DNA from 4 places in the Actinoplanes octamycinicus genome. Region 3 is predicted to be linked to each of the others. Evidence: riboswitches for the same ligand, from Rfam matches in the RefSeq annotation. Region 3 holds a riboswitch; each other region holds the start of a gene.

Region 1 (7,481 bases), 860 kb from region 3:
GACAGCGTCCACGTGGTCTACCTGATGGCCTTCTTCATCATGCTGGTCGGCCTGGTGGTGGTGCTGTTCCTGCCGGAGATCCCGCTCTCCATGCGCTCCGCCCAGCAGCAGCGGGCCGAGGACGCCCAGCAGGCCGAGCAGAGCGCGGGCGTTCCCGGTCCGGGCTCCGGCCCGGTCGCCGGCGGCGGCGACAACCCCGCGGGGGTCACCGCGGGCAGCGACGGCCCAGGCCGCTGACCCGATGCTTACGGTACGGACGGCGCGCGCGGCCGTCCGTACCGTAGCCGGGGGTTAGCGTGGTCCTCATGGCTGTTGTGAAGATCAACGCGATTGACGTCCCCGAGGGTGCCGGCCCCGAGCTGGAGAAGCGTTTCGCCGCCCGGCACGGCGCCGTGGAGAACGAGCCCGGCTTCCTCGCCTTCGAACTGCTCCGCCCGGTCGCCGGCGACAACCGCTACTTCGTCTACACGAAGTGGGAGTCGGAGGAGGCGTTCCAGAACTGGTCGCAGGGCAGCGCCAAGGCCGCCCACGCCGGCGAACGCGCCAAGCCGGTCGCCACCGGCGCCAGCCTGCTGGAGTTCGAGGTCGTCCAGCAGGTCGCGAAACCGACCGACTAGCGCACGCTCCGCCGGACGGGGTTCGGACCGTCCCGGCCGATCGCCGGAACCGGATCGACGCGGCGGCAGGCAGCCGAGGTCGGCGGGTGGGTAGGAACGGTCCTACTTCTTGCCGTCTCGGCTGCTGTTGAACCGTTCCAGCAACTCCGCGAGGATCGCCATCTCGGCTCCCAGCGCCGCCCGCCCCGCCGGGGTGATCGCCGCCCAGGTCCGCGGGCGCCGCCCCTCGTGCCCCTTCGCGATCTCGACGAACGATTGCGCCGCCAGCGCTCCGAGGTGCCGGCCGAGGTTGCCGTCGGACAGGCCGAGCAACCGCTTGAGGTAGGGGAAGTCGGCCCGACCCGCCTCGTCGAGCACGGTGAGCAGCGCGAGCCTGGTCTTCTGGTGCACCCACTCGTCGAGTTCGAGAGCGGGATGTGGCACAGGGTCAGTCACTCGATGGTCCGCTCACGCGCGCGCTCGACGAGTCCGGTCACCACCAGCGCCAGGCCGCCACCGGCCATGACCGCGGGCAACAACCAGTCGAACGGGAGCGGTTGGCTCGCCAGCCAGCCGAGGATCATCACGGTACCGATGATGCCCGACCGCAGAGCCAACGACTTGTTGCGCTGCCACAGGGCCATGAACGTCAACACGGACGCGGGCCACAACAACTGCCGCGCGAACGGATAGAACCAGAGCAGGTTGCCGACGACGATCACGCCGAGCAGGATGGCGGCGGTCCTGCCGTACGACAGGCGGCCGGCTCCGACGCCGGTGCGGCGACGCCGGAACCGGTCGATGCAGGCGAGCGCGAGCAGCGCGACCACGCTGCACAGCACGTAGAACAGCGGCAAGGGCACGAAGCTGTAGTCACTCAACCCGTCATAACCGGCGAAAATCACCACCGTCACGCCGAAGACCAGCAGTGGCGCGGAGGTTGCCCGCCGGGATGCCCGCACCCGCTCCCGTAGCTCGTCGAATCTCTGCCGTTCCTCCAGCACCCTGCCGACCCGCCTCTCTCCACCAGAGAGGACTCTGCCGGAGAGAGTAGATGCCGTCAAGGGCGCGTCGCGTCCGGCCGGGTCGGCTAAGCGTTCTCCCGTTTGCGGGCGGCGGCGGAGACCAGGCGCTCGGCGACCACCAGCTGGTCCAGGCCGAGGCGCTGGGCGCTGTCGCGCAGGATCCGGTGGGCCTCCTGCACGCCGCATCCGCGCTGCGCGATGATCACGCCGATCGCGCGGTCCACCGCGGCGCCCTCGGTGCGCGCCTCCCGCCGGTGCAACTCGCCGAGCAGCAGCTCGGCCTGCCCGGCCACGGCCATCGCGGTGAGCAGCAGGTCCGGGCCGATCTCGCCGGGCCGGCCCAGGCAGACGCTGAGCGCGCCGACCGCGGTCCGCCGGACGTCCAGCGGGATCGCGGCGACCGCCCCGATGCCGTCCGCGCGGGCCGCCCGGGTCAGCTCCGGCCACCGCTCGTCGGCCCCCAGGTCGTCCGAGGTGACCAGCGCGCGGGTCCGGGCGGCTTCCAGGCCGGGGCCGGTGCCTCCGCCGTACTGAAGACGGTCTGACGTCTCCCCGGCGGACCCGGCGGCCGCCACCGTGACCGGACCACCCTCACTGATCAGCGCGACCGCGCAGCGGGTCGCGCCGGGCAGCGCGCCGGCGATCAGCGCGGCCAGCCGGTCGAGCGCCTGCTGCAGCGTGTCGGCGGTCAACAACCGCATGGTGACCTCGTGCAACAGCCCGGCCAGCTCGACCGGGTGCGGGCCGCCGGCGCCGAGCAGATCGGCGCTGCCGTGCCGGGGCCGGCCAGCGGCGACGAGGCGGCGCGGCCGGCCGGACACGGTCACCCCGGAGGGGGTGGCGCGCCGGTGGGACCGGGTGCCGCGCTGCGCGGCCGGTACGCGACGTTGCGGTACAGACACTCGACGGATACTGCCATGTCGATCCGCCGGAGGCGCGGTTCGGTGCCCCGATCGGGGGGTGTTGCCCGTTTAAACCCTCTGTGCCGGGAACGCTCAAAAAAGCCGGAGCGGGAAAAACGACTCGGCCCCCGGCGAACCGGGGGCCGAGCCGAAGAGATGCCGGTGTGCAGGTCGCCTCGCGGCGAGTGGCTCAACACGGCTCCAGCCGAACGGTATTCCGTGCAGGCGATGGGTGAGGCCCGGGGACACTGGGCACACCGGCATCCGTTCACAACCTTCGGCACCGGCCCATGATTCCGATAGCCGTTGTGACCTGGCTTACAGCCCGGTAGCGGCTGGCCGTTTGCCGCGCGCGGTCCCGGGTAACCCTGGCGCCGTGACCGACGAAACCACCGGCGACAACGCCCGCCTGACCGCCTTCCTCGACGACGCGTACCGCGCCGAGGAACGGATGAGCAGCGGCGACCTGCAGCGCCGGGCGATCGCCGAGGACCTGCCGGCCGCCCTGCTCACCCGGATCGACGCGCTGCCCGAGGGCGAGTACCTGCAGGACGAGGCCGACGAGGCGCTGCGCACCCTCTGAGCCGTCCCGCTCAGCCCTCCGCCTTCTCCTTGGCCATCGAGTAGGCCATCTGCAGGAAGTCCGAGACGGCGGTCGCGGTCAGCGCGGTCGCCGCCAGCCGGGTCAGCCGGGGCGCCAGCACCAGCCCGCCGGTCAGTCCGGTGGACACCCAGGCGGCCAGGCAGAACGGGCAGGTGAGCAGCTCGCCGATGCCGTGCTTGACGCTGCTGCCCTCGTCCCGGACCTCCTCGTTGAGCTCCGCGGCCCCGGCCGGTTCGGTGTACCGGGTGAACGGCGCCCGCAGCGGGCTGGTGACCGCGTCCTTGGCGAGCAGCCGGCTCAGCTTGTGGGTGGCGATCGAGATCAGCACCACGTCGCCCAGAGCGGGGCGTTCCGGAGGCGTACGGCCGGTCAGCTTGGCGGCCGCGGCCAGGCCGGCGGCGAGCGCGCCGTAGGCGCCCATCGCCACCAGGTAGCCGGCCAGCGGCCGGTGCTCGTGCGGCGCGTACGCCCGGGCCGTCTCCGCGGCACGGGCCTGCAGGCTGGTCATATGGGGGGTCCTTTCCGCACCGGGCGGGTCAGAAGTCCTGGGTGAGCCGGCCGGGGTCGATCTCGCGTCCCGGATAGCGCGCCTTGTACTCGGTCTCCAGCTCGGCGGTCCGCCGGAAGTGGTTCTCCAGCGCGGCGTCCGGGCCGTGCCGCAGAGTCTCCAGCCGGGTCCGGTACAGGCTGCCGAGCTCGCGGAACAGGTCGTCGTCGGGCAGGCTCACCGGGTCGACCCCGATCTCGAAGTCCACCGCCGCGCCGCCCTCGGTTCGCGGGTCCGTCATCGTGCACCTCCGCTGTCTCGATAGCCGCTGTTCGTCCAGGGGCTTGCCCGTGCGGGCGACCACCAAACCCGCCGGTAGTCTCGGGTGCATGAAAGGGCTGTGGACTCCGGCGTGGCTCGCCCGGCACCTCCTGGCGCTGGTGCTGACCGGGGCCTGCCTGGGGCTCGGCTGGTGGCAGTTCAGCCGGGCGACCGGGGGCAACTCGCTCAGCTGGGGCTACATGTTCGAGTGGCCGGTCTTCGCCGGCTTCGTGGTGTTCATCTGGATCCGCGAGATCCAGCTGCACCGCCGCAAGCTGGCGCCGCCAGAGGAGACCGCCGAGGAGCCCGCCCCGGCGCGCGACCCGGACGCCCCGGTCACCCTGGGCCGCCCGGTCCGGGTGGCCGTGCAGCCGGCCGCGGCGGACGCCGCCGACCCGGAGCTGGACGCGTACAACGACTACCTGGCCTGGCTGGCCGAGCACCCCGGCGCCCGGCCCGCCGACTACCCCGGCCGCCCCATCAGCAAGTAGCAGAAGCAGAAGGAGACCGCCGTGCAGGGCGCCCTCACCCGTTACCGCACCATCGCCTGGATCGTCGGCGTGCTCCTGATCGTGCTCGTGCTGGTCGGCATGCCGCTGAAGTACCTGGGTGACAACCCGGCGCTGGTCGCGCTGATCGGCCCGCTGCACGGCTTCCTGTACATGGTCTATCTGCTCTGCACCTTCGACCTGTCCCGGCGGGCCCGCTGGCCGTTCGGCCGAATGATCATCGTTATGCTGGCCGGCACCATCCCGTTCTTCTCGTTCTGGGCCGAGCGCCGGGTCACCCGGCATTGGGTTCCGAATGCCGCGCTCGAGCCGGCCCTGAACGATTAGTCTGCTTCCGGCGGTCGAAATAACGCTGCGCGCGGATCGAATAACAGCCGGTTATCGGGATTTAGTTCGCAAGACCGACTATTGGAAGAAAACACGCGGCGAGGTCTTGATTTTGTTTTCTTCCCCGATAAGTTGATGCGGTTGGTCCGGTCCGCAGCCACAAACCCTCCGGTGGCGCCGGCCAACGCCGCCGAATCTTGACCGGCGACGAACCCGTCGCCGTGGGAACCGGGGACCCACCTTCCGGGGTGAATCCGCGCCGAGGCGCGGTAGGGCGATCTTCCGGGCCCGAACCCGTCAGCTAACCCGGTAGGCGGCCACAAGCGGAAGAAAGGCCCCTGACCAGTGCCACACCCCCGTACCAAACTCCGGGCGCTGGTGGTCGCGCTGACCGCACTCGCGATCACCACGTCGGGAGCTGTGGCCGCTCACGCGGCCCCGTCGGAGAGTGAGCTCAAGAAGCAGATCGACCAGGCTTCGGAGAAACTCGAGGACGTCACCGAGACGTACAACAAGACCCGGCTCGACCTGAAGAAGACCAAGGCCGACGCGGTGAAGCTGACCGCCTCGCTGAAACCGGCCCAGGAGGCGCTGACCAAGGCCAGCGCCAAGATGTCGACGATCGCCACCTCGCAGTACATCACCGGCCGGGTCGGCCCGATGACCGTGCTGCTCAGCGGCAAGCAGGGCGAGCTGCTGGACCGGATGGGCTACCTGGAGCAGATCACCCGGGCCAACCAGGCGGACATCGACGCCTACACCGAGACCACCGAGACCTTCGCGCAGAAGCAGGCGGCCCTCAAGACCACCGAGCAGAAGCAGCAGCTCCAGGTCAAGGAGCTGGACGCGCAGAAGACGAAGATCAAGAAGGATCTTCAGAAGCTGTACGACATGCGCGAGGACCTCTACGGCAGCGCCACCGAGGACACCGGCTCGTACACCGGCAAGATCCCGCAGATCGCGGGCTCGGCCGGCAAGGCGGTCGCCTTCGCGTTCAAGCAGGTCGGCAAGCCGTACGGGTTCGGCGACGCCGGTCCCGACTCGTACGACTGCTCGGGTCTGACCATGGCGGCCTGGGCCGCGGCCGGCAAGTCGCTGCCACACAACGCGGCCGCCCAGAAGGGTGCCGTGCGGATGTTCAGCGACAAGAGCCAGCTCCAGCCCGGCGACCTGGTGTTCTACCGAGGTGGCGGGCACGTCGCGCTCTACGTCGGCGACGGCAAGATCATCGACGCGCCGTCGGCCGGCCGGGACGTGCTCTACCGGACGATCAACATCATGACCCCGGACAGCCCCGGGTACGGCCGGGTGTCGTAACCCGCCGCAGGAACGCCGAAGGCCGGCACCCCTCGGGGTGCCGGCCTTCGCTGCTGTGGTGGGTCAGGCGGCCTGCAGGCCCTCGGCCCGGGCCAGCTCACGCAGCCGGCCGAGCGCCTGGATCTCCAGCTGGCGGATCCGCTCGCGGCTGAGCGAGAAGCGCGAGGCCACCTCGGTCAGCGAGTGCTCGCGGCCGTCCTCCAGGCCGTAGCGGGCCCGCATGATGCCGGCCGAGCGGTCGTCCAGGTGGTTGAGCAGGCCCTCGATGCGCTGGCGCTCCAGTGCGCTCAGCACGATCTCCTCGGGCGAGGGGGCATCGCTGTCGGCCACCAGGTCACCCAGGTTGGTGTCGCCGTCGTCGCCGACCGGGGTGTCCAGGGACACGGTGTCCTGGGCCCACCGGGTCAGCTCGTTGACCCGCTCCACGGTCACGCCGAGGGCCGCGGCGACCTGCTCCGGCTCCGGGTCGCCGCCCAGCTCACGGACGAGCTGGCGGGTCACGTTACGCATCCGGTTGACGTCCTCGACCAGGTGCACCGGGAGGCGGACGGTGCGCTCCTGCTGGGCGATCGCCCGGCTGATCGCCTGGCGAACCCACCACGTCGCGTACGTCGAGAACTTGTAGCCGCGCTCGTAGTCGAACTTCTCGACCGCGCGGACCAGGCCGGTGTTGCCCTCCTGGATCAGGTCGAGCATCGGCATGCCCGAGCGCACGTAGCGCCGGGCGATCGAGACGACCAGCCGCAGGTTGGCTCGAATGAACAGGTCCTTGGCGCGCTGGCCCTCGGTGACCAGGCGCTCCAGCTCCTCCCGGCTGACGCCGCGACGCTCCTCGCCCTGCTCGAGCAGGTGCTCGGCGTAGAGGCCCGCCTCGATCGACTTGGAGAGCTCGACCTCCCGCGCAGCATCCAGCAGCGGCGTCCGGGAGATTTCGTGCAGGTAGACTCCGACGAGGTCGCGCTCCTCGGCAACCTGGTCGGTACGCATCACGGTGTTCTTCTCCACGTTGCCCACGGTCCCCTCATTGCCGTCACTAACCCTGTTACGGGCATTACCTGCGTCCATCAGCCCTCTCCCGTAACGTCCGCAGCTCGTGCATTGCGGTTGCTGACATCTACACAACAAATGGCTGCCTGCGCTGATTCCGGCTGGCGATCCGAAAGTGTCACGAATGCCTGGGTCTTACCTGAGAGCCCAGTGCGCGCTAGCTGAGTGCGATCTCTCTGCGGCCGTCTTGTGGATAGACGGGTACCCGTAGCGCGCCTCATAACACCATCGGCCTCTCATCGTCCACAGCGACGGGCATCACCTGAGCGCCGCGATGCTCGTCACCCTGGTTCTACGGGTTTTCCGCCGCTTGGGTTCACGTGCAGCATCGACCGGCCGACGACAA
Region 2 (7,481 bases), 1.4 Mb from region 3:
CATCGCCTCGATCTCGTCGGCGATCGAGATGTCCACGCCGCGGGCCAGGTAGCGGAACCGCAGCCAGGTGCCGAGCACCTGCTTGCGCTGCATGTTCGCGGCCAGCTTGGAGGCCGGGATGCCGAGCAGCTTGGACAGCCGCACCGCGGTGGCGCCCAGGTTCTTCTGCAGGCCGGCGCTCTCCGGGTCGGCGTAGATGTACCGCGCCTCGACGCTGTTCGCCAGCACCGCGCCGTTCCGGTCCAGGATGCTGCCCCGCGGGGCCGGCAGCTCGACCGTGCTGAGCCGTTTCTCGCGCAGCTTGACCAGGCTCTCCACCTCGGCCGGCGAGGTGCCCACCTGGAGCACCACCAGCCGCACGCCGATCATGACGAACAGCGAGAGCGCGAGCACCGTGCCGAGCCGCAGGCGGCGGGTGCTGTTGGCCAGTTTGGGCGGTTCGGCCGGCACCGGCCGCGGCCGCCGGGCCGCTTCCCGGCCGGGACCACGACCGGTCCGATCGGTCACCGTCCGCCGTGGTCCGGGTTCCGGCTTCCCGGTACGGCGGGTGCTCGCCCCGGCCGGCTCGGGCACCCGGCGGACCCGGGGGGTGTCGCGCTCGGCGGCCCGCTCCCGTGCCTCACGCCCGCGACCGGCGCCGGCCCGGGTCTCGCGCTCCCGGCTCTTGCCGGCCGGCTCCCGCGACTCCCGGCCCCGGCCGCCGCTCTCCCGGGGCTCGCGGCCGCGGGACGTGCTCTCCCGTGCCTCCCGGCTCCGGCTGGTGCTCTTCTCCCGCGGCTCGCGTGGCTCGCGTGGCTCGCGTGGCGCGCGGTCCCGCTCGGCGGCCGGCGGCTCGCCGGTGCGCGAGCCCCGCTGCCGGGCCCGGGGCGCGCCCTCGCCGCCCTCGACCACCTGCAGGGCCGGGCGGAACGGGTCGGCGGTGCGCCCGGTCCGCGGGGTGCGGCCGCGCTCGGCCACCGTCCGCCCGCGCGGCGTGTACGCCCGCGCCTCGCCGATGCTGGAGAAACCGCGCCGCTCCGGCCGCTCCGGCTGGTCGGTCTCCTCCGGCGGAACGGCACGCGACGCAGCGCGCCGGGGCGGAGTGCCCCGGCGCGGTGTCTCGTCGTCTCGCGGCGACACGGCTTACTGCCCCGTTCCCACAGCGTTCTGGCCGGCGTCGTTCTGACCGGCGCCGTTCTGGCCGGCGTCGTCCGCACCCGCGGCCGGCTGCTGCTTGCCGCCGGCGCCCTTGCTGGGGTCGGCGTCCGCGCCGGTCGTCGGCAGCGAGTCCTGCGCGGTCACCGAGACCGGGCCGTGGCCCGGCGTCGGCGGCCGGATGATCTTGCCGTCCGGGAGCCGGATCATCGCCGGGTTGTCCGCCCGGACCAGGCCCAGCCGGCGCGCGGCGGCCTCCAGGTTGCCCGGGCTGGACACCTGGATCAGCTGCTGGTCCAGCTCCTGCTGCTGCTCGGCGAGCTCGGCCTGGCTGTCCCGGAGCGCGTCCAGCCGGAACGACTGCTCCATGGTCTTGGTGTTGATCAGCAGGATGCCCACCACACCGACCAGGACCAGCGCGACCACGCCGGCCGCGAAGGTCGGCCGCGGCGCGCGGATCGGCAGCGGCGGCGCGACCCGCAGGCGCGGCAGCGCCGGCGTGGCCGTCTCGGCGGTGTCCAGCCGCTTGGCCGCGGTGCCCTCGACGGTCACCTCGATCTCCCCCTCGACCCGCAGGCCGGCCCGCTCCCGGCGGTCCTCCCGCCCGGTCCCGGACCGGCGCGTGTCGGACCGGCGCGCCCCCCGGACGCCGGCCCCCTCGCTCCGGGCATCGCGGCTCGCCCCGCGCCCACGCTCGCCCGCCGTGGAGCGTGGTTGCGCCGCACGGCCCCCCGACCGCGGCGCGTTGGTTCGCTCGCTCATGCTTCCCCCTCCCCCTCTTCGTCCGCCCTAGGGCGTTTCCGCCCTTGCCCCCCGTGCGTTGTTGCCATGCGAGGCCGTTCGCGACCGGCCCGTGGTCCCTGGTTCGCCCTGCTCTCGTTCTCGTCCAGCCGTTCCACCGCGCGCAGCTTCACCGAGGCCGCCCGCGGGTTCTCCGCCACCTCCGCCTCGCTGGGCAGCTCCGACCCTCGGGTCAGCAGCCGCAGCGTGGGGCCGGTGCCGGGCAGCTCGACCGGCAGGTCGATCGGCCCGGTGCTGCGCGCCCTCGCGGTGACGGCGCGCTTGACGATCTTGTCCTCCAACGATTGATAACTCATCACCACAAGTCGCCCGGCGGGCGACAAGGCGTCCAAAGCCGCCGGAATCGCGGATTCCAGCACCTCGAGCTCGCCGTTCACCTCAATGCGTAGTGCCTGGAACGACCTTTTCGCGGGATTTCCACCCGTTCGCCGCGCGGCGGCGGGAATGGCGTCCTTGACCAGCTCGGCCAGCCGCTGGGTCGAGACGATCCGCTGTTTCGCCCGCTCCCGCACGATCGACGAGACGATCCGCGGCGCGAACTTCTCCTCGCCGTACTGCCGGAGGATGCGGACCAGCTCACCCGGCTCGTACGTGTTGACGACCTCTTCCGCGGTGATCCCCCGGGACTGGTCCATCCGCATGTCCAGCGGGGCGTCCTGCGCGTACGCGAAGCCGCGGTCCGCCTCGTCCAGCTGCAGCGAGGAGACACCCAGGTCGAACAGTCCGCTCTGGATCGCCGGCAGGTCCAGCTCGGCGAGCACCCGGGGCAGCTCGTGGTAGACCGCGTGCACCAGGTGGGTCCGCTCGGCGAATCGGGCCAGCCGGTGCCGCGAGTGGGCGAGCGCCTCGGTGTCCCGGTCGAGTCCGATCAGGGTGACGTCCGGGAACCGCTCCAGCACCGCCTCGGCATGCCCGCCGAGGCCCAGCGTGAAGTCGACGTGCACCGCGCCGGGCCGGGCCAGGGCCGGACCGAGCAGCTCGAGGCAGCGTTCCAGCAGCACCGGAACGTGCGCACCGCGCGGCTCCCCCATGTCGACCCCCATTGCCCCACCTGATCGCGTGTCACCCGGTTGTTACCTGTTGCTGCCATGCCGGCCCGGCCGCCATCCGTACCGCCAGATCCCCATCCGCTCTGTCCCGCGCCGGCATGACCGGCCCTGGACACGCGCCTGGCGCCGGGGAAGAGGCGCCAGGAGCGGGAGCGGCTGGAGATCTCGCAGTACGGCAAGCAGTGGCGGTCGGGCCGGAACTCCCAGCGGCCCACCGAGTGCCACGCCTTACAGTCCGCCGGGCAGCACCCCCTCCTCGATGTCGGCGAACTCTTCCTCGCTCGCCGAGAGGTAGTCGTCCCAGGACTGCTTGTCCCAGATCTCGACCCGGGTGCTGGCCCCGATCACCACGAGATCCCGGCCGAGACTCGCGTACTCCCGCAGGTGTGCGGGGATGGTGACCCGGCCCTGTTTGTCAGGCACCTCGTCGTGGGCGCTGGCGAAGAACACCCGGCTGTAAGCCCGGGCGGCCTTGTTGGTCACCGGCGCCTCGCGCAGCTGGCCCGCGATGCGCTGGAACTCCGGCATCGGGAACACGTACAGACAGCGCTCCTGTCCTTTCGTGATCACGACACCTCCCGCCAGCTCATCCCGGAACTTGGCCGGGAGGATCAGCCGGCCCTTCTCGTCCAGCCGAGGGGTGTGCGTGCCGAGGAACATCGGCCCCCACCCCTTTGCCGGGACGGCCGCTCCTTCGCGGAGGGAGTGGACCGTCTGTCAACTCGGGCCGGCAGGCTCTCGGTCACGTTCCCTCAGTCCTGCCACTGCGCCCCACTCTACTCCACTTCCCTCCACCTGCAACCCGAAAGCGTTGGCTCGCGAGCCGTTTTCGCGGACGTAATCCCAGTTCACAGGTGGTGGGGCGGAGTGGAGGGGCGGAGCATGATCAACCAGGTCCGGTTTCCGACATCCGGCACACGGGGTCCGAAAACTCCGCTCGAAAAGGGCACTTCAACCCGTCGCGCGACCCGTCGGAGCACGGTGGGGAGGGAAGTGGAGCGGCCCGGTGGAGCAGAGTGGAGCGCTCCAGGTGGCGCGAGTGGAGGGTCCGGGAGGGCGACAGTGGACCGTCGGGCCGGTCTGTGTGGACCGTCCGGGAGCCGCCGTCCTTCGGCCGATGACCGGGCACCTCGGCGTACCGGGAATCGGCAGCGGCCCGGGATGCGCGGACCGGAACCCGGCGGCGGACCGGGATGCGCGGACCGGAACCTGGCGGCGGACCGCACGCGGAACGCCAGTGGGGCGCGACCCGAACCGGGTCGCGCCCCACTGGCGATGTGTCCTTACTTACTACGTGCTGTCAGGCGACCATCCGCCGCACGACGTAGTTGCTGCCGTAGATCTTGTGCTTGCCGACCCGGGCGCCGGTGTGCGGCGAGTCGTACATGTAGCCGCCGCCGGCGTAGATGCCGACGTGGGACCCGTAGGAGCCGGAGCGGAAGACGATCAGGTCACCGACCTGCTTCTTCGACTTGCTGACCGACTTGCCGTACTTCTGCTGCAGGTTCGCCTTGTGCGGCAGCTTCTTGCCGGCCGCCTTCTTGTAGACGTACTGGGTGAACCCGGAGCAGTCGAACCGCTTGGGACCGGAGGCGCCGAACTTGTAGAGCGCGCCCTTGTGCTTCTTCGCCTCGGCGAGGACCTTGGCCCCGCTGGACTTCAGGGTGATCTTCACCTTGCCGCTGGCGGCCTGGTTGTAGCCGCTGCCGGTGAAGAGGGTGCGGACGGTGACGCCGGAACCGACGCCCTTCTTGTCGGGCCGGGCCGCCAGGGTCACCGCACCGCTCTTCACGGTCTCGGTGTCCCAGGTGACCCATTTGTTGGTGCGCCAGGCCTGCAGCCGGACCGTGCCCTTGGCGACCTTGCCGGTGCGCGGGTCGATGACCTTGGCGGTGACCTTGAGGGTGGAGCCCCAGGGGAGCTTCCGGGTGTTGACCGAAGCGGTCAACTTGGGCGTGACCTTGGCTGCCGCCGCCGTGGTGGCGGTGGTGGCGCTCGCGACCGGAGTGGCGGACGCGGCCGCCGGCGAGGCTCCTACGAGCTGGCCGGCGCAGAGGCAGAGGCCCAGGGACAGTGCGACGGTACCGGCGCCGGACATGCGGCGGCCCCGGCTCGAACTGTGTTCGTGCACGGTAGAGATATCCCTCCGGCACGCCTGCGAGGTTAGCTGTCGGGTTCGGGCGGGAAGGCTTGCCCGGCCACCGATGGTGGCTTCACCCCGAGGTCCGGCCGGGTGCGCCGCTTGTGGGGCGTGCGGCGCGGCCGGGACCGGTTGGTGGGTCCCCCGTCCCTGCCCCCTGATGCCTTGTCAGCGTTCTGGTGCGTGATGGTCGCGTCGTCCAGCCCGGGGCAGGGCTCGGCGTGAGCCGGATCGGCGCGGCCGGCGAGCGGTTGCCGCCGGTGAATCTTTGGTACCCGACTTCGCTCATGATCGTCAGGTGCGATCCGGTTACTCAGCGTGTTTGGCATTCTGGGCGCTGTCCAATTTGTTACCTCCGGAAGACAAATGTCATCACCGGTTGCGTTCGGTCAGCTACACAGCGTCGAATCCGACCAGTGAACCAGAACACACAATTTCTGCGCGGGTAACCCGTTCGGAACCTCGAAACGTCGGGTCAGCGGCGCAAACGTGGTAATCCGAATGGGGTGGGGGGCCGGCAACGGCGCCGGGAGCCTTCCGGCAACTCGACGTAACCCCGGGGTCCGGTACCCTCGCTGGCGTGACGGACGGGAAGATGCCCCTGCGGGCCATAGTCGCGACCACCGCGTCGAAGACCGCGGCCGCGCTCTCCAGGGCCGCGGGACGCGGCGACGGATCGGTGATCGGCGGCTGGATCGGCCTCAAGATCGATCCGGACCTGCTGTCCCACCTCGCGTCCGGCCGCGCCGTCGCGCTGGTCTCCGGCACCAACGGCAAGACCACCACCACCCGGCTCACCGCGGCCGCGGTCGGCGTGCTCGGCCGGGTCGCCACCAACGGCTACGGCGCCAACATGCCCACCGGTCACACCTCCGCGCTGGCGAAAGAGGGGCACACCCCGTTCGCCGTGCTCGAGGTCGACGAGCACTACCTGGCCCAGGTGATCGACGCCACCCGGCCCAAGGTGGTGGCGCTGCTCAACCTCTCCCGCGACCAGCTCGACCGGGCGAAGGAGGTGGCGATGATGGCGCAGCTGTGGAAGACCGCGCTGGCCGGCCACCCCGAGATCCGGGTGGTGGCCAACGCGGACGACCCGATGGTGGTCTGGGCGGCCGCCGGCAGCCCGCAGACCACCTGGTTCAGCGCCGGCCAGCGCTGGCACGACGACTCGTTCGTCTGCCCGGAGAGCGGCCACCCGATCGAGCGGGCCAACGGCGACTGGTGGTGCACCGGCTGCCCGCTGCGCCGACCGGTCCCGCAGTGGGTGGTCGAGGAGGACGGGGTGATCGACCCGCGCGGCGACTGGCACCTGGTCAAGCTCCAGCTCCCCGGCAAGGTCAACCTGGGTAACGCGGCCACCGCCCTCGCGGTCGCCGGCGAGTTCGGGGTCCGCCCGATCGAGGCCCTCCCCCGGCTCTCCCGGGTGACCTCGATCGCCGGGCGCTACGCGCAGGTCGACCGGGACGGCCGCAACATCCGGCTGCTGCTCGCCAAGAACCCGGCGAGCTGGCTGGAGGCGTTCGACATGGCCGACCAGGCGCCGACGCTGCTCTCGATCAACGCGCGGGACCCGGACGGGCTGGACACCTCGTGGCTGTGGGACGTCGACTTCGCCCCGCTGCGCGACCGGCCCGTGCTGATCACCGGCGACCGGGCCTACGACCTGGCCGTCCGGCTCGAAGTGAACCGTGTGCCGTTCCAGCACGTACAAACCTTCGACCAGGCGCTCGCGGCGGTGCCGCCCGGCCGGCTCGAGGTGATCGCCAACTACACGGCGTTCCAGGACATCCGCGCGGTGCTCGACCGTGTCAACTAACACCGAGGTCACAGCATGAACGACAGCACCTTGCGGATCGTCTGGATCTACCCGGATCTGCTCTCCACCTACGGTGACCGGGGCAACCTGCTGATCCTGGCGCACCGGGCGGCCGCCCGCGGCATCCCGGTGGAGACCTACGAGGTCCGCTCCGACATGCAGATGCCGACCACCGCCGACATCTACCTGATCGGCGGCGGCGAGGACGGCCCGCAGTCGCTGGCCTCGCAGCGGCTGATCACCGACGGCGGGTTGCACCGCGCGGTCAACCAGGGCGCTGCGGTCCTGGCCATCTGCGCGGGTTACCAGCTGTTCGGTCATTCGTTCTTCGCCAAGGGGACGAAATGTGCCGGGCTCGGTCTGCTCGACATCACCTCGGACCGGGGTGAGAGCCGGGCCGTCGGCGAGCTGCGGGGCGACATCGACCCGCGGCTCGGGCTGCCCCCGCTGACCGGCTTCGAGAACCACGGCGGCCGCACCCACCTGGGCCAACACGCCGCACCGCTGGCCCGGGTCACCGGCGGCGTCGGCAACGACGGAC
Region 3 (7,481 bases):
TGCCCGGCGACTGCGTCGGGCTCGGCGTGACGCTGCCGGAGACCAGGACCGACCAGGTGTCGCCGGGACTGGGCGAGGGGGCGGCCGCCGGGGTGGTCCCGGCGCCGCCGCCGCATCCCCCGGCCAGCAGCGCGACCGCCAGCACCATCCCGGTCTCGACGCGCCGCATCCCGGCCCCTCCCGCTCGGTCCCCTCTCCCCGATCGGCGGGGGGCCCGGCGGGCTTAGCCGTTACTTCCGGCTGAAGGCCTCGTACTCCTTGAGCACGGCCTCGGTCGGGCCGTCCGCCCGGATCACCCCGGACTCCAGCCAGATGACCCGCTCGCAGGTGTCCCGGATCGACTGCTCGCTGTGGCTGACCAGGAAGACCGTGCCGGCCTCGGCCCGCAGCTCGCGGACCCGGGCCTCGCTGCGCTTGCGGAACTTGGCGTCACCGGTGGCCAGCGCCTCGTCGATGAGCAGCACGTCGTGCTGCTTCGCCGCGGCGATCGAGAAGCGCAGCCGGGCGCCCATGCCGGAGGAGTAGGTCCGCATCGGCAACGAGGCGAAGTCGCCCCGGTCGTTGATCCCGGAGAAGTCGATGATGCTCTGCTTCTTCTCCTTGACCTCGGCCGGCGACATGCCCATGGCCAGGCAGCCCAGCTCGACGTTGCGGTCGCCGGGCAGGTCGTTCATCAGGGCCGCGTTCACCCCCAGCAGCGACGGCTGGCCGGACGCGTAGATCGCGCCGCGGGCCACTGGCAGCAGGCCGGCGACCGCGCGCAGCAGCGTCGACTTGCCCGAGCCGTTGCTGCCGATCAGGCCGATCGCCTCGCCCTTGTAGGCGATGAAGCTGACGCCCTTGACCGCGTGCACCTCCCGGACGTTCGCCGCCTTGGTGCGGGTGACGATCCGCTTGAAGCTGGCCAGCGGGCTCTGCTGCTGACCACCGGCCGACCCGTGGATCTTGTAGATCACGTGGGCGTTGTCGGCGATCACGGTGGGGATGCGCTCGTCAGCGACAGTCATGTTCGCGCCCTCCGCGCGCTCGTGGTCAGCCACGGCCGTAGCCCTTCTCTCCGCGCCAGAAGTAGACGAACCCGGCGAGGCCCACGACCAGCGACCAGGCGACCGCCTCGATCCACAGCTGGGCCGGGCTGCCGGCCAGCCTCACGTTCTCCATCAGCGAGTGCCGGTAGAGCTCGATGAAGACCAGCAGCGGGTTCAGCTCGACGACGAAGAGCTTCCAGCCGTGCAGGTGCTCGGTGAACCGGGTGACCGGGTAGAGGACCGCCGAACCGTACAGCCAGAACCGCATGATGAACGGGACCAGCTGCTTCACGTCACGCAGCTTGGAGCCGAACCGGGCGCAGGCCAGCGCCAGACCGGTGTTGAAGATCGACTGGAGGATCATCGCCGGGATGACCAGCAGCCACTCCAGGTTGACCGGCTCCTTGACGACCACGATCACCAGCAGCACGGCCAGCGCGGTGACGAAGTTGCGGATCTCCACCAGGGCGACCGACAGCGGCAGGCTGGCCCGCGGGAAGTGCAGCGCCCGGATCAGGCCCAGGTTGCCGGTGATCGCGTTGATGCCCTGCTGCACCACCGACTGGGTGAACTGGAAGACGAAGACGCCGATGCAGAGGTACGCGATGAAGTTCTCGACACCGCCACGGGTGCCGATCACCACACCGAAGATGATGTAGTAGACGAAGGCGTTGAGCGCCGGCGTCAGCACCTGCCACAGCGCGCCGAGGTTGGTGTTGCCCAGCGAGGACGTGGTCTTCGCCTTGGCGTGCGCGGCGATGAAGTGGCGGTACGCCCACAGCTTGCGGGAGTACTCCACGAGTCCGAGCCGCCGCCCGGAAGAGGTGAGGCCGTGCCGTCGGGCGAGTTCCCGGGGGGAAACGCCGGTAGCGGCATCGGCAACCGCCGTCTCTGGCATGGAGTGGTGCTCCGATCTCGTCGGCCCGTGCGAGGTGGCGGACTCGGGTGACTTGCCTTCGAACACAGCTAGCAGCATGACATCCGTCCGCCGACGCCGATGGAACGGGTTCGTATCGACGTGACAGCAAAGGTAACCGACCAAGCGGCGGGACGCAACCGTTCCGTCGTAGCGCTATAGTTACCGGGTGGCGACAGTCAAACGCGCACCGGCCGGAGCGGCCGTGCTCCGCAACGACATCACCGTGGCTATTCGTAACGCGGTCATGAGTGAGCTGGCAGAGGTCGGTTACGGCCGCCTGTCGATCGAGGCCGTGGCCCGGCGTGCCGGCGTCGGCAAGACCGCTATCTACCGGCGCTGGAGCAACAAGCTGGAGATGGTACTGGAGATCATCACGGAAGTCGCCGGTCGCAAGGTGCCACTTCCGGACACCGGCTCGTTCGCCGGCGATCTCGACCTGCTCATGATGATCGTCAGCAAGGCGCTGCAGCATCGGGTCGCCTCGCAGATCATCCCCGACCTGATGGCCGAGGCGGCGCGGAACCCGCAGATCGCCGAGACCCTGCAACGGGTGCTGCGCACCCACCAGCAGGCGGTCGGGGAGAAGCTGGTCGGCCAGGCCATCGCCCGCGGCGAGCTGCCCGAGGACACCGATCCGGAGGTGGCGGTGGACCTGATCCTGGGCCCGCTCTACTGGCGGCTGGCCGTCTCCCGGCAGCCGATGAGCGACGACTACCTGGAGCGGCTGGCGGCATCGGTGCTCGGCTCGCTGCGAGCCGGCGGCGCCGGGAGTTGAGGCGCCGGGAAACAACCGCGCCGCAACCGGCGGAGTGCTGCATCGGACCGGCGCCGGGCCGAAGTTAGGGGTCGTTCCCGACACCGACCTCCCGGAGCCGGCCCCATGCATTCGCACTCCCCTCGCGTCGACACCACCGTGCTGGACGCCGCCGCCATGCTGGCCATCGCCATGGGCCGCACCTCCGACGCCGGGCTGGGCCTGGCGCCGGCGCCGCCCGCGGTGGTGAGCGGCTCGGCGGTGGTCGGCGCCTGGCGCAGCCCGGACGGCACGGTCAAGCTGCAGCTGCGCACCGACGGCACCTACGCCGGCGAGGTGGCCGGCCGCCGGAAGCGGCCGAGCGGCACCTATCGCGTCGACGGGGCGTCGGTCGTCCTGCACGACCCGGCCTCCGGCCTCAACACCCCGGTCGCGGTCCGGCACGACGGCGAGGAGCTGGAGATGGCCGGCCACCGCCTGCTCCCGGCCTGACTGCTCCCGGCCTGCGGTCACGGTCCGCTCCGGCGTCCGGTTCGCCAGACTTTTCGGTACGACCGGAACGCGCCGGCCGTACCGAAAACTTGGTCTTGAGATTTACGTCACCGAAAGGTGCACGTGGTTGGTGTGGTCGGTCGACGGTGTGCCGCCCGCCCCGCTGTACGACTTCCACCCGCTGCTCGGCAGCCAGATCCGCTTGAACCAGATCACGTAGAGCACGCCCAGCGTGTCCGCGTTGTGGATGAAGTAGTTCGCCAGGTCGGTGCCGTAGGTCTTGCTGGAGCCGGTCGCCACCCCGCCGAACCCGTTCTTGTCGGCGGCGAAGTCGCAGGCCCGGCCCTTCGGGTGCTCCCCGCTGTTCTGCGGCCGGTAGCAGGCGACGTAGCGGGTGAACCCGGCCTTCTGCGCCTGCTGCATGGCGAAGAGCAGACGCTTGCTGATGCAGCCGTCGGTGGTCGGGTCCGGCACGCAGCCGCCGCTCAGGCTGCCCGGCTTGTCGGCGTCCGCGCTGCCACTGCCACTGCCGCTGCCGGAGTCGTCGTCACCGGAGTCCCCGCCCTGGTCGGCGTCCTTGAGCGCCTGCTCGGCCTGGGCCTTGCGCTTGGCCATCACGTTGACCTGCTTCTGCTGGTCGATGACGGCGGCGTCGATCCCGGTCTTGGCGGCCTGCCGGTCGGTCCGGGTGGTCTTCAGGTCGGCGATCGCCGCGTTCTGCCGGGCCGCCACGGTGGTCAGCAGCTGGGCCCGGTCCAGGAAGCCGGCCGACGAGTCGGCGCCGAGCAGCGCGCTGAGCGGGCCGAGCCGGCCCATCGAGTACGCCTGCTCGGCGTACTTGTTGAGCGCCGCCTGCTGCGGGCCGAGGGCCGCGTCCAGCTTCTTCAGCTCGGCGGCCAGCGCGGTCTGCTGCTGCTTGGACTTGGCCAGCTTGGCCTTGGCCGCGACGTAGCCCTTGGAGGCCTCGTCGAGTTTGTCGAGCAGGGACTTGGAGCCGCCCTCGCCGTCGTCGCCGGACTCGCCCGGCGCGGCCAGGGGGCGGGGCGCGGCGGCGGCCGGCCCGGCGACCCCGGCGATCCCGCATGCGGCGATCAGGAGCGTCAGAAAGGCCGCCCATCGTCGCCGCGCAGTCACGTGCTGCACTGGCTGTTTCCTTCCGTCGGCCGCCGGCCGGGTTAGCTGACGGGCTCGGGATGAAGGAGATCCCTACCGCGGGATGCGGATTCGCCCCGGAAGAAATGTGGATCCCCGGCTCGCGCGTTATGCGATTAGGCGGCGGTCCCCGCGCGGGAACCGCGACGACCATACCCCAGGCGATCGACGAATCGACAGTTCTCGTACCGATGGCGACGGCCCGGTCACGAGTGGTGACGCCATTACGGAAAGTCGTTGTGCAGTAACAATTTTGACGGTTTTCCGGACCCTGATGTCCCGTGATATCTCAGGTAAACTGGCCGCCGGTCCTGCCAGGACGGCACCGCCCCCGAGTTGCCGGCAGGCCGCCGCCCAATCGTCGAAAGGCGAGCCGGGGAACCAGGTAGTTGGGGTGAATCCGCGTTATGCGGTAGGGATAGCTTCCGTCCCGAACCCGTCAGCTAACCCGGTCGGCGGTGACAAGGAAGGATTGTTGATGACCGCACGTCCCCGCCGGTGGCTGACGCTTGCCCTGGCGCCGCTGGTGACCGCCGCGATATTCGTGGCCCCGGTCACCCCGGCACACGCCGCTCCTGGAGGTAGCGGCTCGACCGCTGAGGAGGGAGAGGCGAGCGACGACCTCTCCGACCAGATCGAGACCACGAACCGCCGGTTCGTGAACGCCAAGGCAGCGGTCGCGAAGTCGAAGAAGACCCAGATCCAGCTGGCCGCTCAGATCAAGACCGCGGAGGCCCGGCGCGACCAGCTGGTCCCCGAGGTCAACGCGATCGCCAAGCAGCAGTACCAGATCGGCAACCTGAGCTCGCTGAGCTTCCTGCTGCGGGCCAACGACTCCTCGGACTTCCTGGACAAGGCGGTCTCGCTCGAGGAGATCAACAAGGTCCACGACGAGAAACTGCACGAGCTGAACACGCTGCTGCAGGGCATCACCGCCGACAAGCAGCGCCTCGACGCCGAGCTGAAGAACGAGGAGCAGCAGCTCTCGGTGCAGAAGAAGCTGCACGACTCGGCCGAGGACCAGCTCGAGCTGCTCGGTGGCGGCACCGGCATCAACAAGACCATCACCGCCGGCTTCGTCGACGCGAAATCCGCGACCGCCGCACCGGCGCCGCGCAACTCCGACGGCGGTTTCTCGCCGGAGTCGTGCAACCAGAAGGACCCGACCACCGACGGTTGCATCACCAAGCGCACCCTGCACCTCTACAAGGAGGTGCGGAAAGCCGGCTTCGACCTGTTCGTCGGCTGCCACCGCGACGGCGGCCCGTTCGAGCACCCGAAAGGCCGGGCCTGCGATTGGTCCCTGCAGAAGAGCGGGTTCTCCTCGGCGACCGGCAACAACAAGATGATGCGGTACGGCAACGACCTCACCGCGTTCCTGGTGCGCAACGCCGACCGCCTCGGCATCTACTACGTGATCTGGTACAAGCAGATCTGGTTCCCGGCGACGAACAACTGGCACGCCTACCACGGGCCGAGTGATCACACCGACCACGTGCACGTGTCACTGCTGTAATCGAGCCACCGAGAACGGCCCCCACCCTTGCGGGTGAGGGGCCGTTGTCGTATCGCCTCAGTGATGCGGGGTGGCGCGCCGCACCGGGGCCCGCCCGGCCGGCTGGGCCGGCGCCGGGCCGACCGGTCCGGCCGACGGGATCGCCATGGTCACCGGCCGCACCTGGGTCACCTCGATCTCCTTGCCGTGGTGCAGCAGGGTCAGCCGGGCCGAGCCGCCGCCGTTGCGCAGCGAGTAGGTGACCTCCTCGGCGGTGACGTTGACCCGCAGCCGCAGACCCCGCCAGAGCAGCGAGAAGTCCAGGTTGTTGATCCGGCTGGGCAGCCGCGGCGCGAACGACAGCTGACCGTTGAAGTCACGCATGCCGCCGAGACCGGCGACCAGCGCGATCCAGGAACCCGCGAGGGACGCCACGTGCACGCCGTCCCGCGCGTTCTGGTGCAGGTCGTGCAGGTCCATCAGGGCGGCCTCGCCCAGGTAGTCGTGGGCCAGCTCGAGGTGCCCGGTCTCGGCCGCCATCACCGCCTGGATGCACGCCGACAGCGACGAGTCCCGGACGGTCCGCGCGTCGTAGTAGGCGAAGTTGCGGGTCTTCTCCTCCGGGGTGAACGCGTCACCCCGGATGTACATCGCCATCACCAGGTCGGCCTGCTTGACCACCTGCTTGCGGTACAGGTCGAAGTACGGGTAGTTGAGCAGCAGCGGGTAACCCTCCGGCGGAGTGTTCTCGAAGTCCCACTCCTGCAGCCGGGTGAAGCCCTCGCACTGCTGGTGGACGCCGAGCTCCTTGTCGTACGGGATGTGCACGGCCGCCGCCGCGTCCCGCCAGGACGCCGCCTCCTCGTCGTCCACCCCGAAGCGCCGCGCCAGGTCCGGGTGCCGCTTGCACGCCTCCACCGCGGTCATCAGGTTCTGCTGCGCCATCAGGTTGGTGTAGATGTTGTCGTTCACCACCGCGGTGTACTCGTCCGGGCCGGTGACGCCGTCGATGTGGAAGCGCCCGTGCCGGTCGTGGTGCCCCAGCGAGCGCCACAGCCGGGCGGTCTCCACCAGCAGCTCCAGGCCGACCTCACGCTCGAAGTCGTAGTCCCCGGTGGCCTGCACGTAGCGCCGGACCGCGTCGGCGATGTCGGCGGCGATGTGGAAGCCCGCGGTGCCGGCCGGCCAGTAGCCGGAGCACTCCTGCCCGCGGATGGTCCGCCACGGGAAGGCGGCGCCCTGCAGGCCGAGCGTCTGCGCCCGCTCCCGGGCCAGGTCCAGCGTCGAGTGCCGCCAGCGCAGCACGTCGGCGGCCGCCGAGGGCTGGGTGTAGGTCAGCGCGGGCAGCACGAACGTCTCGGAGTCCCAGAACGTGTGACCGTCGTAGCCGGGACCGGTCAGGCCCTTGGAGCCGATCGGCCGCTTCTCCGCCCGGGCGCCGGCCTGCAGCGTGTGGAACAGCCCGAACCGGACCGCCTGCTGCACCTCCGGGTCGCCCTCGACGCGCACGTCCGAGTGGTCCCAGAAGGCGTCCAGGTAGTCCCGCTGCTGCTGGACCAGACCCTCCCAGCCGTCCAGCCGGGCGCTGGCCAGCGCGGCACCGACCTGGTCGCGCAGCGCGGGCAGCGAGCGCACGCTGGA
Region 4 (7,481 bases), 160 kb from region 3:
CCAGGCGGCGTCGCTGGTCGAGTTCGTCAAGGGCGTCGAGAAGGACAGCGGCACCGACAAGGTGATCCTGCTGGGTGACTTCAACGCGTACACCCAGGAGGACCCGATGCAGGTCCTCTACGACGCCGGCTACACCGACGTGCACACCACCAAGGCGCCGGGCAAGTCGTCGTACGTGTTCGGTGGCGAGTCCGGCTCGCTGGACCACGCGCTGACCACCCCGGCACTGACCGAGCGGGTCACCGGCGTCGACATCTGGAACATCAACTCGGTCGAGTCGTACGCCTACCAGTACAACGGGTTCGCGCCGTTCTACAGCGCCACCCCGTACCGGGCCAGCGACCACGACCCGGTGGTGATCGGCCTGGACACCGGCGCGGCCAAGCCGGTCGACCTGCAGCTGCTCAACATCAACGACTTCCACGGCCGGCTCGAGGCCCCGTCCGCCGGCACCGGCGGCGCGGCCCAGCTGGTCGGGCTGGTCGACAAGCTGCGCGCGGAGAACCCGAACACGGTGTGGAGCTCGGCCGGTGACAACATCGGCGCCTCCACCTTCATCTCGGCGATCGACGGCGACAACCCGACGATCGACGCGCTGAACGCCGGTGGCCTGGCCGTCTCCGCGGTCGGCAACCACGAGTTCGACAAGGGCATCGCCGACCTGACCGGTCGCGTCGAGGACCGGGCCAAGTTCTCGTACCTGGGCGCCAACGTCTACCTGGACGGCAAGCGGGCGCTGCCGGCGTACTCGGTGCAGACCGTGAACGGCGTCAAGGTCGGCTACGTCGGTGTGGTCACCGAGCAGACCTCCACGCTGGTCGCGCCGGACGGCATCAAGAACGTCGAGTTCCACGACCCGGTGGCCGAGGCGAACAAGGTGGCCGCCGAGCTCTCCGACGGCGACGCCGCCAACGGCGAGGCCGACGTGATCGTGCTGCTCGCCCACGAGGGTGCCGCGACCGAGAACATCGCCACCCCCGAGGCGCTGCAGGCCGACAAGGTGTTCGGTGGCTTCACCCGGGTCAGCGCGGACATCGACGCGATCTTCAGCGGGCACACGCACCAGCCGTACGCCTTCCAGATCCCGGTCCCCGGCACGGACAAGACCCGTCCGGTGATCCAGGCCGAGGACTACGGCCTCAAGCTGGGCCGCGCGGTGCTCACCTACGACCCGGCCACCAAGTCGGTGACCAAGTCGACCGCCGAGCTGATCGACGTCAAGGGCTACCCGGAGAACAGCACCGTCGCCGGCATCGTGGCCACCGCCAAGACGACCGCGGCCGAGCTGGGCAAGCAGAAGCTCGGCTCGATCACCGCGGACATCAAGCGGGCGTACACCGCCGCCGGCGCCGAGGACCGCGGATCCGAGTCGGTGATGGGCAACTTCATCGCCGACGTGCAGCTCGACCAGACCAGCGACGCCGGTCGTGGTGGGGCGCAGATCGCCTTCATGAACAGCGGCGGGCTGCGGAACGACCTGCTCTACGGCGCCGACGGGACGATCACCTACTCGCAGGCGTTCGCGGTGCAGCCGTTCGCCAACGACGTGGTCACCAAGACGCTGTCCGGCGCCGAGATCAAGAAGGTGCTGGAGGAGCAGTGGCAGCCGACCGGCGCGTCCCGGCCGGTGCTGCACCTGGGCTCGTCCAAGGGCTTCACCTACTCGTACGACGTGAAGCAGCCGCAGGGCTCGCGGATCATCGCGTCGTCGATGAAGCTGAACGGGGTCACCATCGACCCGAACGGCAAGTACCGGGTGACGATGAACTCGTTCCTGGCCGGCGGCGGCGACAACTTCGCCACCCTGGGCCTGCACAACGAGACCAAGACCACCACCGGTGACAACGACCTGACCATGCTGGTCAACTACTTCGCCGAGCACAGCCCGATCACCGCGGACACCACGCCGCGCAGCACCGCGGGTGTCCTCGACACCACGGCGCCGACCGGGACGTACGCGGTGAACGCGGCCGCGATCTGGCCGGGCCAGACGGTGACCCTCACGCAGTCGGCGCTGACCGACGACGTGACCGCCGCCGCGCAGGTCAAGCAGGTGGTGAACTGGGGCGACGGCAGCGCGGCGGAGACGCTGGCGGCCGGCGCGACCAAGGCGACGCACACCTACGCGGCGGCCGGCAGCTACCCGGTCACCGTGACGCTGACCGACGAGGCCGGCAACGCCGCGACCGTCTCCGGCGGCACCGTGGTGGCGGCCGCGCAGGCCGGCAAGTACACCCTGGACAAGTGCCTGGTGTGGTCCGGCGAGACGGTCACCGTGCAGCCCAGCGGGGTCACCGGCGCCGACAGCTACCAGGTCAACTGGGGTGACGGCACGGTCGGCGGCCTGACCCACGTCTACCGCAAGGGTGGCAGCTTCACGGTCACCGCGACCCCGGTGAACGCGGCCGGCGCCGGCAAGGCCGTCAAGGTCGGCTCGGTGCTGGTGGTCCAGGACATCCTCGCCCCGGTGGCCGGCCTCAGCCTGCCCCGGGACGCGGACCGGGCGGCCTCCTGGACGACGGTCAACGGCACGGTCATCGACCTGGGCGCGGGCGTGGACAGCGTCTCGGTGAAGCTGATCGAGCAGCGGTCCGGCAAGTGGTTCGCCTACGCGGCCGGCACGTGGACCGTCGCGGCCTCGGAGAAGGACGCGTCGGCCCGGGCCGAGGCGGTGACGGCGCAGCTCGACCCGTTCTTCGGGTGGCACGCGGCGGTCTCCGGCGTCGACAAGGGCACGCTGAAGGTCTCCTACTGGGCGACTGACAAGGCGGGCAACCGGTCGTTCGTGTCGACTCACACGCAGCGCATCAGCAAGTAGTCCGGTTCCTGGAAGCCCCCGTCGCGGTCGCGGCGGGGGCTTCCGCTGTTTTCCGCGCTGGGTGCTGCTCTGACTCCGCTTGGCTTGTGCTCAGCTCTCGCCCTGGCTCGTGCTCGGCTTCCGCGCTGGCTTGTGGTCAGCTTCCGCTTGGCTTGTGGTCAGCTTCCGCGCTGGCTTGTGGTCAGCTTCCGCGCTGGCTTGTGGTCAGCCGAAGGCGGCGTCGCAGTGGCGGATGAAGGCGGACAGAGCCGGACTTGTCCGGTCCTGCCAGACCAGCGCCAGCAGGGCCGGGATGTCGATCCCGTCGATCGGGATGCTGACCAGGTCCGGGTGCGCGGCGGCCATCGACTCGCTGAGCACCGCGACGCCCAGACCGCGCCGGGCCAGGCCGGCCACGGTGTCCGGCGAGGTGGCGACGAGCGCGACCTCCGGTCGCAGTCCGGTCCGCCCGGCGAAGGCCTTGTCGAGCACGTCACGGATGCCGGTCCCGACGGGCAGACAGATTGTTTCGTACGCCGTGAGCGCGGTGACCGTGACGCTGCCTCGCATCGCCAGCTCGCTGCCCGGCGCGGTCAGCGCCACCAGGCGCTCGCTCACGATGACCCGGGATTTCAGCTGGTCCGGTGGCTCGCCGGCCAGCCCGGCCAGGGCGACGTCGAGGCTGCCGGTGCGCACCCCGGCGACCAGGTGATCCGAGTTCGCCTCGGCCAGCTCCAGCTCGATCCCCGGATGCTCGTGATGGAACGCGGCGAGCGCGTCGAACAGCGGCGCCACCTCGCACCCGGTCACCATCCCGATGGTGAGCCGGCCCCGGACCAGCCCTTTGACGTCGTCGATCGCGTCGCGCAGGTCGAGGGTGGAGTCGAGCGCGGCCCGGGCGTGCCGCAGCGCCGCGGCGCCCGCCTCGGTGAGCCGGGCGACCCGGCCGCTGCGGTCGAAGAGCTCCGCGCCCAGCTCGTGCTCCAGCGCCTTGATCTGGGCGCTCACCCCGGACTGGGTGATGTGCACCCGGGCCGCGGCGCGGGTGAAGCTGCCGGTCTCGGCGACCGCGACGAAGTACTCCAACTGCCGCAGATCCATGAGTGGCGATTGTAGCTGGTATGAAAACCATTCGTTGGACTTGTAGGCGGCGCCGGGGCAGGGTGGAGTCATGAGCGAACGAGAGAAAGCAATGCACCCGGAGGACTTGACCCGTTTGTTCGTCGAGCGCGCCAATGCGAAAGACGCCGAGGGCCTGGCCCTGCTGTATGAGGAGGATGCCGTGATGGCCTATCCGCCCGGCAGCGAAACGGTCGGCCGCGCCGCGATCCAGAAACTCTGGGCCGAGCTGCTGCCGACAATGCCGGCCTTCGAGCCCGAGACGCCGCTGCCCACGCTGATCAGCGGCGACCTGGCCCTCACCTCGACCCCGCCGAGAGACGGGGCCGGGGCTCGGGCACAGGTCGTCCGCCGACAGCCTGATGGTTCGTGGTTGCGGGTGCTCGACCACCCGGAGCTGGGCCGGGCCTGACCTCAGATGGCCAGGCGCTGACCGACCCGGAGACGGTTCGGGCTGCTCAGCCGGCTCGCGTTGGCGCGGTAAAGCGCCTTCCAGCCGCCCTTGACGTGGTAACGCGTGGCGATGCCGGAAAGGGTGTCGCCGCGCTTCACCACGTAGGTCCGGGTCGCCTTCAGCGGCGTGGTGTAAGACGCCAGTCGGTACGGGCTCGCCGAGGTGCTCTTCCGCGCCTTGGTGAGACCGCGCCGGCCGCAGGTGGGCCAGGCGCCGATGCCCTGGTTGCGGAGCACCCGCTCGGCGACCACGATCTGCTCGCTCTTGGAGGCGAGGTTGGCCGTGGAGCCGTATTTCCCGCCGCCGTGCGCCCGCCAGGTGCTGCGGCTGAACTGCAGACCGCCGTAATAGCCGTTCCCGGTGTTGATCCTCCAGTTCCCACCGGATTCGCACTTGGCCACGGCGTCCCAGTTCACGTTGGGGGCGGCGCTGGCCGGCGAGGCTTCGACGGCGAGGAGGCCGACGGCGCCGGCCAGCCCCGCCACGGCGAGGCCGAGAGTGCGCTGGAGCTTGCTGCGGGTGGTCTGCGCGGGCCGATTGTGGGCGCGCGGGGACTGGGCTCGCCGGGACAGGACACGACGAACCCGCTGGTTCAGGTGAAGCATGAAGTTTTCCTCCACGCCTGCGAGGTGAGCTGTCGGGTTCGGGCCGAGGAGCCCGGCCGCGTCAAGCGCGGCTTCACCCCGAGGCGCACTCCGGAGAGCGCGCCGAGGAACTGTGGGTCCCCCGCTCCATGCCTGTGGGTTGTTGACCGTGACCAGCAGGCAGGACTCGGCGTTCCGGCCACGGTGTCCGCGTTGTGCGGACTGCCGACGGTAGCCACCGCTTCACGGAACCGACCAGGTCCGGAAGCGGGGCCGGTGACTTTGTTCTCACAAATTAGCCGCTTTGATCTTCCTTTGTGTGAATAACACCGCGAGTTCTCGAGTCCCGCCAGGACTTGCCACCACCGTGGTCCGCCAGGCGAGGGAAAGCCGGTGAGAGGACGATTGGCAACGTCCGGAGTGGGTAAAGGAAGACTGCTTTTTGGAGTTTCGCCTTGCTGTTTTGCCTGCATGCCGCGATCTTTGTTACCGATGGGTTGCGTACGAGCCCGGCATAGGGTGCACAATCTCCGACCATGAGCGATCTCACCCGCGACTTCGACGTCGTCCTCTACGGCGCGTCCGGCTTCGTCGGCGCCCTGGTGGCGAAACACCTCGCCGGATACGCGCCGGCCGGCACCCGCATCGCCCTGGCCGGACGCTCCGCGGCGAAACTCGCCGACGTCAAGTCCCGGCTGAAGGTCGACTGGCCGGTTCTGATCGCCGACGCCGGCGACGCGGAGGCGCTGGCCGCGGTGGCCGGCCGGACCCGCGTGGTGATCACCACGGTGGGGCCGTACGCGAAGTACGGTCGTCCGCTCGCGCACGCCTGCGCCGCGGCCGGCACCGACTATGTCGATCTGACCGGTGAGGTGCTGTTCGCCCGGGACAGCATCGACGAGAACCATGAGCTCGCTCGCAGCACCGGTGCGCGGATCATCCACTCGTGCGGCTTCGACTCCATTCCGTCCGACCTCGGCGTGCACGTGCTGCACCAGCAGGTCGAGCGGGACGGCGCGGGGGAACTCACCGACACGACGCTGGTGGTGACCAGCATGTCCGGCGGCATCAGCGGCGGGACGATCGACTCGATGCGCAACCAGGTGGACGTGCTCAAACAGAAGCCGGAGCTGCGCAAGGTGGCGGGCAGTCCGTATTCGCTCAGCCCGGATCGGCACGCCGAGCCGAAACTGGGTCGGCAGAGTGACATGGACACGCTGGTCGCCTCCGAAGTGGACCCGTCGTTGCGGGGGCGGCTCGCGCCGTTCGTCATGGCGTCCTACAACACCCGGGTGGTGCGGCGGAGCAACGCGCTGCGGGGCTGGGCGTACGGTCGCGAATTCAAGTACCGCGAGGCGATGAGCGTCGGGGCGTCACCGATCGCGCCGCTCGTGGCGATCGGCACGAAACTCGGCCTCGGGGCGCTGGTCGTCGGGCTGGCGTTGCCGCCGACGCGCTACCTGCTGGACCGGGTCCTGCCGAAACCGGGGGAGGGGCCGAGCGAGAAGGTCCAGCAGAACGGGCATTTCACCATGGACATCTTCACGACCACCTCGACCGGGGCGCGGTACACGGCTCGCTTCCGGGCCAAAGGTGACCCGGGGTATGCGGCCACCGCGGTCATGCTGGGGGAGTCGGCGCTGGCGCTCGTGCTGGACCGGGATGCGCTCCCGGAGTCCGATGGTGGTGTGCTGACGCCGGCCACCGGCCTTGGCGACGCGCTGGTCACCCGGCTGCGCGCGGCCGGCTTCGAGATCTCGGCGCGGAAGGCGTAGCTTTCCTCGACCGTTCGACCGTTCGACCGTTCGGCCGTTCGGCCGTTCGACCGTTCGGCCGTTCGCCCGGTGGACGGTCCGGGCGGGGAGGGCCATGCGAAGGCCGTCAGGCTTGATACCTCCGCATGGCCCTCCCCGCCCGGACCTTGCCTGGTCACCGGGGGTGCCGCGGCTTTTGGAGATCGGCCGCTTCACTTTCCGTTGTCCCGGGCGGCACGATCAACCCATGACATCCCTTTTCGGTACGCCCTCCGCTCGCTCCGAGCGGCCGCTATGACCCCGGCTGAGGAGTTCGCGGCGTCGTCTCGCTCGGACGGCGGCGGTATCGGCTCGGGTGAGGCGGACGCGCAGTCGTCTCGCTCGGACGGCGGCGGTATCGGCTCGGGTGAGGCGGGCGCGCAGTCGTCTCACGAGGGTGGAGTGCCGGCGGATCATCCCTTGCACGGGGAGGGGCATTGGGCTGACTACAACGCTGGGCAGGGGGACCGGGAGGTTCGCGAGACGTTCCGGCTGGCGGTGGAGTTGGCGGGGGCGGGCAGCGGGCGTACCGCTGTTGACCTTGGCTGTGGGGCTGGGCGGGAGACCCGGGCGCTGCTCGAAGGTGGCTGGGAAGTGCATGCCTATGACAGCGATGCCAGCATGCTCGCGGCTGTTGATCGGGGGAACCCCCGGCTGAACGCTCACCTGCTCTCCTTCGAGCAGATCACCGAACTGCCTCGGGCTGACCTGATCTATGCCGGGTACTCGCTGCC

The links. Region 3 has a riboswitch for cyclic di-AMP ahead of BJY16_RS10220 (coiled-coil domain-containing protein). Riboswitches for the same ligand answer to the same signal wherever they lie in the genome.
Region 1: another riboswitch for cyclic di-AMP. It lies ahead of BJY16_RS14025 (C40 family peptidase); the one in region 3 lies ahead of BJY16_RS10220 (coiled-coil domain-containing protein).
Region 2: another riboswitch for cyclic di-AMP. It lies ahead of BJY16_RS16485 (C40 family peptidase); the one in region 3 lies ahead of BJY16_RS10220 (coiled-coil domain-containing protein).
Region 4: another riboswitch for cyclic di-AMP. It lies ahead of BJY16_RS10935 (LysM peptidoglycan-binding domain-containing protein); the one in region 3 lies ahead of BJY16_RS10220 (coiled-coil domain-containing protein).

The regions. Positions count from the first base shown of each region.
Region 1 is NZ_JACHNB010000001.1:3,125,548-3,133,028, reverse strand. It holds gene BJY16_RS14075 (MDR family MFS transporter) at 1-237, shown strand, start outside; gene BJY16_RS14070 (antibiotic biosynthesis monooxygenase family protein) at 306-617, shown strand; gene BJY16_RS14065 (transcriptional regulator) at 720-1,052, opposite strand; gene BJY16_RS14060 (hypothetical protein) at 1,049-1,600, opposite strand; gene BJY16_RS14055 (GAF and ANTAR domain-containing protein) at 1,687-2,523, opposite strand; gene BJY16_RS14050 (hypothetical protein) at 2,900-3,106, shown strand; gene BJY16_RS14045 (DUF1360 domain-containing protein) at 3,117-3,635, opposite strand; gene BJY16_RS14040 (DUF6158 family protein) at 3,664-3,915, opposite strand; gene BJY16_RS14035 (hypothetical protein) at 4,004-4,426, shown strand; gene BJY16_RS14030 (DUF3817 domain-containing protein) at 4,448-4,771, shown strand; cyclic di-AMP (ydaO/yuaA leader) riboswitch at 4,967-5,102, shown strand; gene BJY16_RS14025 (C40 family peptidase) at 5,117-6,088, shown strand; gene BJY16_RS14020 (sigma-70 family RNA polymerase sigma factor) at 6,152-7,153, opposite strand.
Region 2 is NZ_JACHNB010000001.1:3,672,507-3,679,987, reverse strand. It holds gene BJY16_RS16505 (penicillin-binding transpeptidase domain-containing protein) at 1-1,119, opposite strand, end outside; gene ftsL (cell division protein FtsL) at 1,123-1,896, opposite strand; gene rsmH (16S rRNA (cytosine(1402)-N(4))-methyltransferase RsmH) at 1,893-2,978, opposite strand; gene mraZ (division/cell wall cluster transcriptional repressor MraZ) at 3,213-3,644, opposite strand; gene BJY16_RS16485 (C40 family peptidase) at 4,285-5,082, opposite strand; cyclic di-AMP (ydaO/yuaA leader) riboswitch at 5,122-5,253, opposite strand; gene BJY16_RS16480 (Mur ligase family protein) at 5,720-6,940, shown strand; gene BJY16_RS16475 (type 1 glutamine amidotransferase) at 6,956-7,481, shown strand, end outside.
Region 3 is NZ_JACHNB010000001.1:2,262,935-2,270,415, reverse strand. It holds gene BJY16_RS10245 (hypothetical protein) at 1-169, opposite strand, end outside; gene BJY16_RS10240 (ABC transporter ATP-binding protein) at 231-1,007, opposite strand; gene BJY16_RS10235 (ABC transporter permease) at 1,033-1,926, opposite strand; gene BJY16_RS10230 (TetR/AcrR family transcriptional regulator) at 2,114-2,722, shown strand; gene BJY16_RS10225 (hypothetical protein) at 2,828-3,193, shown strand; gene BJY16_RS10220 (coiled-coil domain-containing protein) at 3,296-4,336, opposite strand; cyclic di-AMP (ydaO/yuaA leader) riboswitch at 4,342-4,478, opposite strand; cyclic di-AMP (ydaO/yuaA leader) riboswitch at 4,687-4,818, shown strand; gene BJY16_RS10215 (coiled-coil domain-containing protein) at 4,824-5,861, shown strand; gene BJY16_RS10210 (glycoside hydrolase family 65 protein) at 5,919-7,481, opposite strand, start outside.
Region 4 is NZ_JACHNB010000001.1:2,426,087-2,433,567, forward strand. It holds gene BJY16_RS10920 (ExeM/NucH family extracellular endonuclease) at 1-2,818, shown strand, start outside; gene BJY16_RS10925 (LysR family transcriptional regulator) at 3,023-3,898, opposite strand; gene BJY16_RS10930 (YybH family protein) at 3,990-4,328, shown strand; gene BJY16_RS10935 (LysM peptidoglycan-binding domain-containing protein) at 4,331-4,975, opposite strand; cyclic di-AMP (ydaO/yuaA leader) riboswitch at 4,975-5,149, opposite strand; gene BJY16_RS10940 (saccharopine dehydrogenase family protein) at 5,491-6,729, shown strand; gene BJY16_RS10945 (class I SAM-dependent methyltransferase) at 7,003-7,481, shown strand, end outside.